2 regions of the Arthrobacter sp. NPDC080082 genome follow, and region 1 is predicted to be linked to the other one. Evidence: predicted binding sites of a transcription regulator. Region 1 holds the regulator's gene; the other holds the start of a gene.

Evidence for each region. Region 1 encodes LexA, which represses DNA repair genes until DNA is damaged. Its sites were predicted from a motif close to TCGAACANNTGTTCGA; they were not measured.
Region 2: a site for LexA is predicted at 1,901-1,916, ahead of uvrA (excinuclease ABC subunit UvrA). Genes of this name have one in related genera too.

Annotation. Positions count from the first base shown of each region.
Region 1 covers NZ_JBFBKQ010000004.1:399,456-403,852, forward strand. The annotation lists gene AB0O44_RS10855 (ATP-dependent DNA helicase) at 1-1,205, shown strand, start outside; gene lexA (transcriptional repressor LexA) at 1,334-2,083, opposite strand; gene AB0O44_RS10865 (LysM peptidoglycan-binding domain-containing protein) at 2,699-3,004, shown strand; gene AB0O44_RS10870 (histidinol-phosphate transaminase) at 3,122-4,231, shown strand.
Region 2 covers NZ_JBFBKQ010000005.1:81,196-85,592, reverse strand. The annotation lists gene AB0O44_RS11475 (ABC transporter ATP-binding protein) at 1-1,453, shown strand, start outside; gene AB0O44_RS11470 (GntR family transcriptional regulator) at 1,450-1,842, shown strand; gene uvrA (excinuclease ABC subunit UvrA) at 2,006-4,397, shown strand, end outside.

The DNA of each region.
Region 1 (4,397 bases):
ACGCCGCCGCCTCGGGCGCCCGCAAGCACACCGGCATCACCGTGGACGCGCTGAACAACGCCGCCGCGAACCTCGAGCTCGCCGTCGCGGGGGTTCCCGGCGGACTGATGCCCAACGGCCTGAACAGCGAACAGCTCGACTGCGTGGACCAGCTCCGGGACGCCTGCCGTGCGGCGCTCTCCGACTCCAAGGGAGACGGCTCCACCACGGCCGACGGCGGCCGGCAGCTTGCGCGCTCCCGGCTGATGGTGATCCTGGAGCTCTGCGAACGCCTGCTCGCGGCCCGCGAGAACCGCGAGGTGGTGTGGTTCTCGCGGCAGAGCACCTTCGACCCGCAGCAGGGCTACTCGCAGCCGGACGATTCGGCGCCCGCGCTGATCAACATCGCCCCGCTCAGCGTGGCCGGGCGGCTGCGGGAGGGCCTGTTCGCGGACCACACCGTGGTGCTGACCTCGGCCACCCTCGCCATCGGCTCGGCCTTCGAACCGGCCGCGGGGGGCCTGGGCCTGGTGGGCCCCGGCGCCCCGAGCTGGACCGGCGTCGACGTCGGGTCGCCGTTCGAATACCCCAAACAGGGCATCCTCTACGTCGCCAAGCACCTGCCCAAACCGGGCCGGGGGACCGCGCCCGAGGCCCTGGACGAGCTCGAGAAGCTGATCCGCGCCTCCGGCGGCGGCGCGCTCTGCCTCTTCTCCTCCCGGCGCGCCGCGGAGGAGGCCGCCGACGCGCTCCGGCCGCGGCTGGGCCTGAGCATCCTCTGCCAGGGCGAATCCACCATGACCGCGCTGGTCAAGCAGTTCGCGGACGAACCGGACACCTGCCTCTTCGGCACCATGTCCCTGTGGCAGGGCGTTGACGTGCCCGGCAACTCCTGCCGGCTGGTGGTGATCGACCGGATCCCGTTCCCGCGGCCGGACGATCCGCTGATGACGGCCCGCTCCCGGGCCGTGGCGCAGGCCGGGGGCAACGGCTTCATGAGCGTCTCGGCCACGCACGCGGCGATCCGGCTGGCGCAGGGCGCGGGCCGGCTGATCCGTTCGACGTCGGACCGCGGCGTGGTGGCGGTGCTGGACTCACGGCTGTCCACCGAGCGTTACGGCGGCTTCCTCCGGGCCGCGCTGCCGCCGTTCTGGGCCACCACGGACCCGGCGGTGGCCGTGGCGTCGCTGGAGCGGCTCGCGAAAGAGGCCGCGCAGGGGTCGTAGGCCCCCGGGGCAGGGACGTTCGGCGGGGTTTGGCGGCGCTCAGGCCTCGGCGTCCGGGCGGGGTGGGGTCCCCAGCTCCGGGCGTTCAGCGCGTTCAGCCGGGCCCCTGGCCGGCGGCGTTGCCCGCGCTACAGGGAGCGGAGGACCGAGACGACCTTGCCCATGATGACGGCGTGGTCGCCCAGGATCGGTTCGTACTGGGTGTTCTGCGGCAGCAGCCAGGTGTGGCCGTCGCGCTGCCGGAACGTCTTGACCGTGGCTTCGTCATCGAGGAGGGCGGCCACGATGTCGCCGTTGACGGCGTCGTTCTGCCGGCGAACCACCACCCAGTCCCCGTCGCAGATCGCGGCGTCGATCATGGAATCGCCCGCGACCTTGAGCATGAACAGCTCACCGTGGCCCACGAGCTGGCGCGGCAGGGGGAGGACGTCCTCCACCACCTGGTCGGCCAGGATCGGGCCACCGGCGGCGATCCGGCCCACAAACGGGACCATCGCCGTGTCCGTGGCGCTGGCCAGTTCCGACACCGCGAGTCCGCCGACGGCCTTCAGCCCGCGGGGCTGTTCGACGCCGGAAATCGGGGTGGACCCCTCGTCCAGGGTCAGCGGCATCAACACTTCCATGGCGCGGGGACGCTTGGGGTCCCGGCGTAGGTAGCCCAGCTTCTCCAGCTGGGAGAGCTGGTGGGTCACGCTGGAGAGGCTGGCCAGCCCCACCGTGTCCCCGATCTCGCGCATCGACGGCGGATAGCCGTTGTCCGTCACGGACCGCTGGATGGTTTCGAGGATCTTCTTCTGACGGACGGTGAGGCTCTTGGGCGCCCGGGCAGGCTGGGCGCCGCGCCGGGTTGCCCTCCCGCCGGTGGCTTGTGCTGCCATGGTCCCCGTGCCTTCCGTTCGTGGTGCGGATCCGTGGCCGGCGGACCGAGTGAAGCGGCCCGATTGCTGCGAATCCTAAAAATGTCAGTGCCTGCCGTTTGACTGCTCTTGATCACCGCTGGCGGGTGTTCGACAGGTTTCAGACTGCAGGTGCGGAGTGCGGGTCCTTCGAGGGACCGGTTCCGTGCTTCAAAAATAGGTCAGCCGCCGGTGTTTTTCAAACATTTGTTCTAGCGAGTCTCGACAGAGTTCGTTCATAGGTGCTAAAAAGAGAACAGCAAGATTCGAAGATGTGTTCGAAGATTGCAAGTGGAGAACCACGGCCGGTTTCGGCCTTGTGTTCGAAGCGAATGATGGTTCAGCCGGTTGGCGGCAGGTACGAGGAGTACGCCGGGCGGCAACGACAAGTCCAGGAGGGCTCAGTTCATGTCAGCAAGAATCGCTTTCGCCGGTTCGCAGTTTTCCGACGCCGGAAGGCCGGCACTGTATCTCGTGCCGGATACTGCCACGGCCTTCTCCGGGGCGGTAGCTCCGTTCGCGGCCCCGGCCGACGCTGACGCGACCGCCGGGAGCGCGTCAGCTGTACGCCGGGCCCACTCTTCGGCCCAGGCTCCCTTGCGGCTGACCCGGCGGGGACGCTTCGTCTTCTTCGGACTGCCCTTGATCCTGCTCGCGGCCCTGCTGCTGTCCCTGGCAGGCTCCCTGACCGCGCCGGCGAAGGCCGCCGATTCCCCTGCATCGCTGGCAACCACCCCGACGGTCACCGTGACCGTGCAGCCCGGGGAGTCCCTGTGGACCATCGCCGGCACCGTCGACCCGAAACGGGATCCGAGGGACGTGGTCGCCGAGATCGTGCAGCTGAACAACCTCGACGCCGCGCCGGTCCTGCCCGGCCAGCAGCTCTTCGTTCCGACCCCCTAAGCTGAATCCCCGGGACGGAGCGTCCGCCGAACTTGGTAAGGCCATTCGCCGGCCGCGGGATGGGCCGTCGTTGGTCACGGTTTCCGGCCAGACAGTCCTCTCACTTAAACTGGGGACGTGACTGACCAGCTTGAGCGACTCAACCGACTTCCCCTCCGGACCAACCTGCGGGGCCTGCGCCCCTACGGTGCTCCCCAGCTGGACGTTCCGATTCTCCTGAACGTCAACGAGAACACCCATGGTGTCCCCGCCGACGTGCGGGCAGCGATCGCGGAGGCCGTCTCTGAGGCGGCTGCCGGGCTCAACCGCTATCCGGACCGGGAGTTCACCGAACTCCGCGGGGCGCTGGCCGAATACCTTGGCCACGGGCTGGACGCCACGAACATCTGGGCCGCCAACGGTTCCAATGAGGTGCTGCAGCAGATTCTCCAGGCCTTCGGCGGTCCGGGCCGCAACGCCCTCGGTTTCCCTCCCACGTACTCCATGTACCCGCTGCTCGCTGCCGGAACGGACACCGGCTACGTCGCCGGCGTCCGCGGCGAGGGCTACAGCCTGACCGCCGAGTCCGCCGCCCGGCAGGTCCGCGAGCTGCAGCCGAACATCGTCTTCCTCTGCTCGCCCAACAACCCCACCGGCACGGGCCTTGGCCTTGATGTCGTCGAAGCCGTCTACGAGGCGGGGGAGGCCAGCCAGGCCATCATCATCGTCGACGAGGCGTACCACGAGTTCGCCCACGAGGGCACCCCGAGCGCCCTGATCCTGCTGCCCGGCCGGGAACGGCTGATCGTCTCCCGCACCATGAGCAAGGCCTTCGCCCTCGCCGGTGCCCGGATCGGCTATATGGCCGCGGCTCCCGAGGTCACCGACGCGCTGCGCCTGGTGCGCCTGCCGTACCACCTCTCCGCCATCACCCAGGCCACCGCCCTCGCCGCCCTCCGGCACCGCGAGGCGCTGATGGCCGATGTCGAGGACATCAAGCGGCAGCGCGACCGGATCGTCACCGAGCTGACCCGAATGGGCCTTACCCCGGCGTCGTCGGACTCGAACTACGTCTTCTTCGGCGGGCTCACGGACCCGCACCGGGTCTGGCAGGAACTCCTCGACGCCGGCGTGCTGGTCCGCGACGTCGGCATCCCCGGCCATCTCCGGGTCACCGCCGGAACCGAGGCGGAGACCACCGCCTTCCTGGAGGCCCTGGAACGGATCCTCACCGCCCACCGCGGCTGAGCCCGCGTCCCCCCACATTCCGCACCGCCGGGTCAGCCCCGCCGGCCCCGCGCGACCGCCCCGCCGGCCGCCGGGCGCCCCGGGTGTGCCGGGCCCTAGACTTGATCCAGGACCCGCGCGCCGCCGTCACAGGCCGGGCGACCGCCACTTAGCCAAAAGGACACCC
Region 2 (4,397 bases), on a different contig from region 1:
GGGCCAGCACCGCGGCGACGTGCTGAGCCGGGCCACCAACGACGTCGACAACGTCTCCCAGTCCCTGAACCAGCTGCTCAACCAGTTGATCATGTCCGTCCTGATGCTCACCGGGGCGCTGACCATGATGATCTGGCTTTCGCCGCTGCTGGCGCTCATCGCGCTCGTCTCCGTGCCGGTGTCCACCCTGGTCACCGTCCTGGTGGCTCGCCGGTCGCAGGCGCACTTCGGCGAACAGTGGAGCAGCACGGGCGCCGTCCAGGCCCACCTCGAGGAATTCTTCTCCGGGCACGAGGTGGTCAAGGCCTTCGGCCGCCAGGAGGCCGCCGCCACGGTCTTCCGCGCCGGGAACGAGCGGCTCTACCGGGCCGCCTCCAGCGCGCAGTACCTCTCCGGGATGGTGCAGCCGCTGATGCTGTTCGTCGCCAACCTCAACTACATCGCCGTCGCCGTCATCGGGGCACTCCAGGTGGCCGCGGGAACCATGAGCATCGGCGGTGTCCAGGCCTTCATCCAGTTCAGCAGGCTCTTCAGCCAGCCGATGGGGCAGATCGGCGGCATGCTCACCCTGATCCAGTCCTGCCTGGCCTCCGCCGGGCGCGTCTTCGCCCTGCTCGACGCGGACGAAATCCCCGCCGACACCGGAGAAGTCGCCGTGCCAGCCGGCACCGGCAACGCCGCCCTTCCGGCCGGACGGATCCGCTTCGAGGGGGTCAGCTTCGGCTACCGCCCGGACGCACCGGTGGTCCGCGACCTCAGCTTCACGGCCGAACCCGGCCAGACGGTGGCGATCGTCGGCCACACCGGCGCCGGGAAGACCACGGTGGTCAACCTCCTGATGCGCTTCTACGAGCCCGACGCCGGCCGCATCACCATCGACGGCGTCGACATCGCGGAGCTGCCCAGGGACGTCCTCCGGGCGGGCATCGGAACCGTCCTGCAGGACGCCTGGCTCTTCACCGGCACCATCCGGGACAACATCGAGTACGGCCGGCCCGGCGCCCCCGACGCGGACATCATCGCCGCAGCGCAGGCCAGCCACGTCGACCCGTTCGTCCGCGCCCTCCCGGACGGGTACGCCACCGTCCTCGGCAACGACGGCGGCTCGCTCAGCCGCGGCCAGCGCCAGTTGATCTCGATCGCCCGCACCCACCTGGCCGGCGGCAGCATCCTGGTCCTGGACGAGGCCACCAGCTCCGTGGACAGCAGGACCGAGCTGCAGATCCGGGAAGCGATGGCACGGCTCCGGGAGGACCGGACCAGCTTCGTGATTGCCCACCGCTTGTCCACCGTCCGGGACGCTGATCTAATTCTCGTCATGGACCAAGGACGCGTCGTTGAGCAGGGCACCCACCAGGAACTGACCGGACGGGGAGGCCACTACGCCGCGCTGTGCCGCGCCCAGTTCGCCGGGCTGCCGGCCGCCGCGGACGCCCTGGAGTCCGGCCGGTGACGCCTCCGTCCGCCGGCACGGCCGCCTTTCCGGGCACCTGGAAGCCCAGCACCGCCAGCTCCGTCCCGCTGTTCGAGCAGCTGCGGCTGAACATCATCGAACGGGCCGACGACGGCACGCTCGCCCCCGGAACCCGGCTCCCCGCCGTCCGCAGCCTGGCCGCCGAGCTGGGCGTCGCGCCGCACACCGTGGCCCGCGCCTACAAGGAACTCGAGGCCGCCGGCGTCGTCAGCACCCAGGGCCGCAACGGCACGGTGGTCTGCGCGCGGGACGAGGCCTGGGGGTCCCTCGCCGAGTCCGCCGCCGACTACGCCGCCGCCGCGCGGGCCAAGGGCGCCAGCTTCGCCGAGGCGGTCCAGCTGCTCGCCGCCGCGTACGACCGCCACTGAGCGGCGTTGAGCGCCCCTGACCGGGGTGCCCTAGCACACGCACCGCCCGAATAGCGATTCGAAGAAGTTTTCGATTAGCATGGTAAGCGTGCCTAAAGCCGTAGCTGAAGAACCCGCCGTCGTTATCCAGCCTGACGCCACCGCGCCGGAGCCCGGAAAAGCCGTGTCCCGGACCGAAGGAAAGACGGCCCGGGTGGCCACCGCGGTGCCGGAACGGCCCGACCTGTCCCGCCTGGTGGTGAAGGGCGCCCGCGAGCACAACTTGCGCAACGTTGACCTGGACCTGCCGCGCGACGCGATGATCGTCTTCACCGGCCTCTCCGGCTCCGGCAAGTCCTCCCTGGCGTTCGACACCATCTTCGCCGAGGGCCAGCGCCGCTATGTCGAGTCGCTCTCCGCCTATGCCCGGCAGTTCCTGGGCCAGGTGGACAAGCCCGACGTCGACTTCATCGAGGGCCTCTCGCCCGCGGTCTCGATCGACCAGAAGTCCACCAGCAAGAACCCCCGCTCCACCGTGGGCACCATCACCGAGATCTACGACTACATGCGCCTGCTCTGGGCCCGTGTGGGGCGCCCGCACTGCCCGGTCTGCGGCGAGCCCGTCACCAAGCAGACCCCGCAGCAGATCGTGGACCAGCTGCAGGAACTGCCCGAGGGTACCCGGTTCCAGGTCCTTGCGCCCGTGGTCCGCGGCCGTAAGGGCGAATTCGTCGAGCTCTTCAAGGAGCTCAGCGCCAAGGGCTACTCCCGTGCCCGGGTGGACGACAAGCTGGTCCAGCTCAGCGACCCGCCCAAGCTGGGCAAGCAGTTCAAGCACACCATCGAGGTGGTGGTGGACCGCCTGGTGGTGAAGGAAGGCATCCGCCAGCGCCTGACCGACTCGGTGGAGACCGCCCTGGGGCTCGCCGAGGGCCGCGTCCTGGCAGAGTTCGTGGACCTCGACGCCGATGATCCCGAGCGGATCCGCGCGTTCTCCGAGCACCTCGCCTGCCCCAACGAGCACCCCCTCGCGCTGGACGAGATCGAGCCCCGCTCCTTCTCCTTCAACAACCCGTTCGGTGCCTGCTCGGTCTGCAGCGGCATCGGCACCCGGCTCGAGGTGGACGAGGAACTCATCGTCCCCAACCCCGAGCTGTCCCTGGCCGAGGGAGCCATCGCCCCCTGGTCGATGGGCGCCGCCACCACCGAATACTGGATTCGTCTCCTCAGCGGCCTCGCCAAGGACGTCGGCTTCTCCATGACCACGCCCTGGGAGAAACTCTCCAAGGATGCCCGCCAGACCGTCCTGCACGGCAAGGACCACAAGGTGGTCGTGCAGTACCGCAACCGCTTCGGCCGGGAACGCAAGTACAGCACCGGCTTCGAGGGCGTCGTGCAGTACGTGCACCGCAAGCACACCGAGACGGATTCCGACTCGGCCCGCGACCGGTACGAGGAATACATGCGGCAGGTCCCGTGCCCGGCCTGCAATGGCGCGCGCCTGAACCCGGCCTCGCTGTCCGTGCTGATCAACGGCAAGTCCATCGCCGAGGTCGCCGCCCTGCCGATGCGCGAGTGCGCCCACTTCCTGGACACCCTGGTGCTCACCGGCCGCGAGGCCCAGATCGCCAACCAGGTGCTCAAGGAGATCCAGGCCCGCCTGACCTTCCTGCTGGACGTCGGCCTCGAATACCTGAACCTGGAACGGTCCTCGGGCACCCTGTCCGGCGGCGAGGCCCAGCGCATCCGCCTGGCCACCCAGATCGGCTCCGGCCTGGTGGGCGTGCTCTACGTCCTCGACGAGCCCTCGATCGGCCTGCACCAGCGCGACAACCGCCGGCTCATCGAAACCCTCACCCGGCTCCGGGACCTCGGCAACACCCTGATCGTGGTCGAACACGACGAGGACACCATCCACGAGGCCGACTGGGTGGTGGACATCGGACCGGGCGCCGGCGAGCACGGCGGAAAGGTGGTCCACTCCGGCTCCTACCAGGACCTGCTGAAGAACACCGAGTCCCTCACCGGCGACTACCTCTCCGGCCGGAAGGCCATCGCGGTGCCGAAGAAGCGCCGCAAGTACGACAAGAAGCGCGAGCTGAAGGTCGTCGGGGCCAAGGAAAACAACCTCCTCAACGTAGACGCCTCCTTCCCGCTGGGGCTCTTCACCGCAGTCACCGGCGTCAGCGGCTCCGGCAAGTCCACGCTGGTCAACGAGATCCTCTACAAGGTCCTCGCAACCAAGCTCAACGGCGCCAAGCAGGTGGCCGGCCGGCACAAGACCGTCCAGGGCCTCGAGCACCTGGACAAGGTGGTCCACGTCGACCAGAGCCCCATCGGCCGCACGCCCCGGTCCAACCCGGCCACGTACACCGGCGTCTTCGACCACATCCGGAAGCTCTTCGCCGAGACCACGGAGGCCAAGGTCCGCGGCTACCTGCCCGGCCGGTTCTCCTTCAACGTCAAGGGCGGCCGTTGCGAGGCTTGCTCCGGCGACGGCACCCTGAAGATCGAGATGAACTTCCTGCCGGACGTCTACGTCCCCTGCGAGGTCTGCCACGGCGCCCGCTACAACC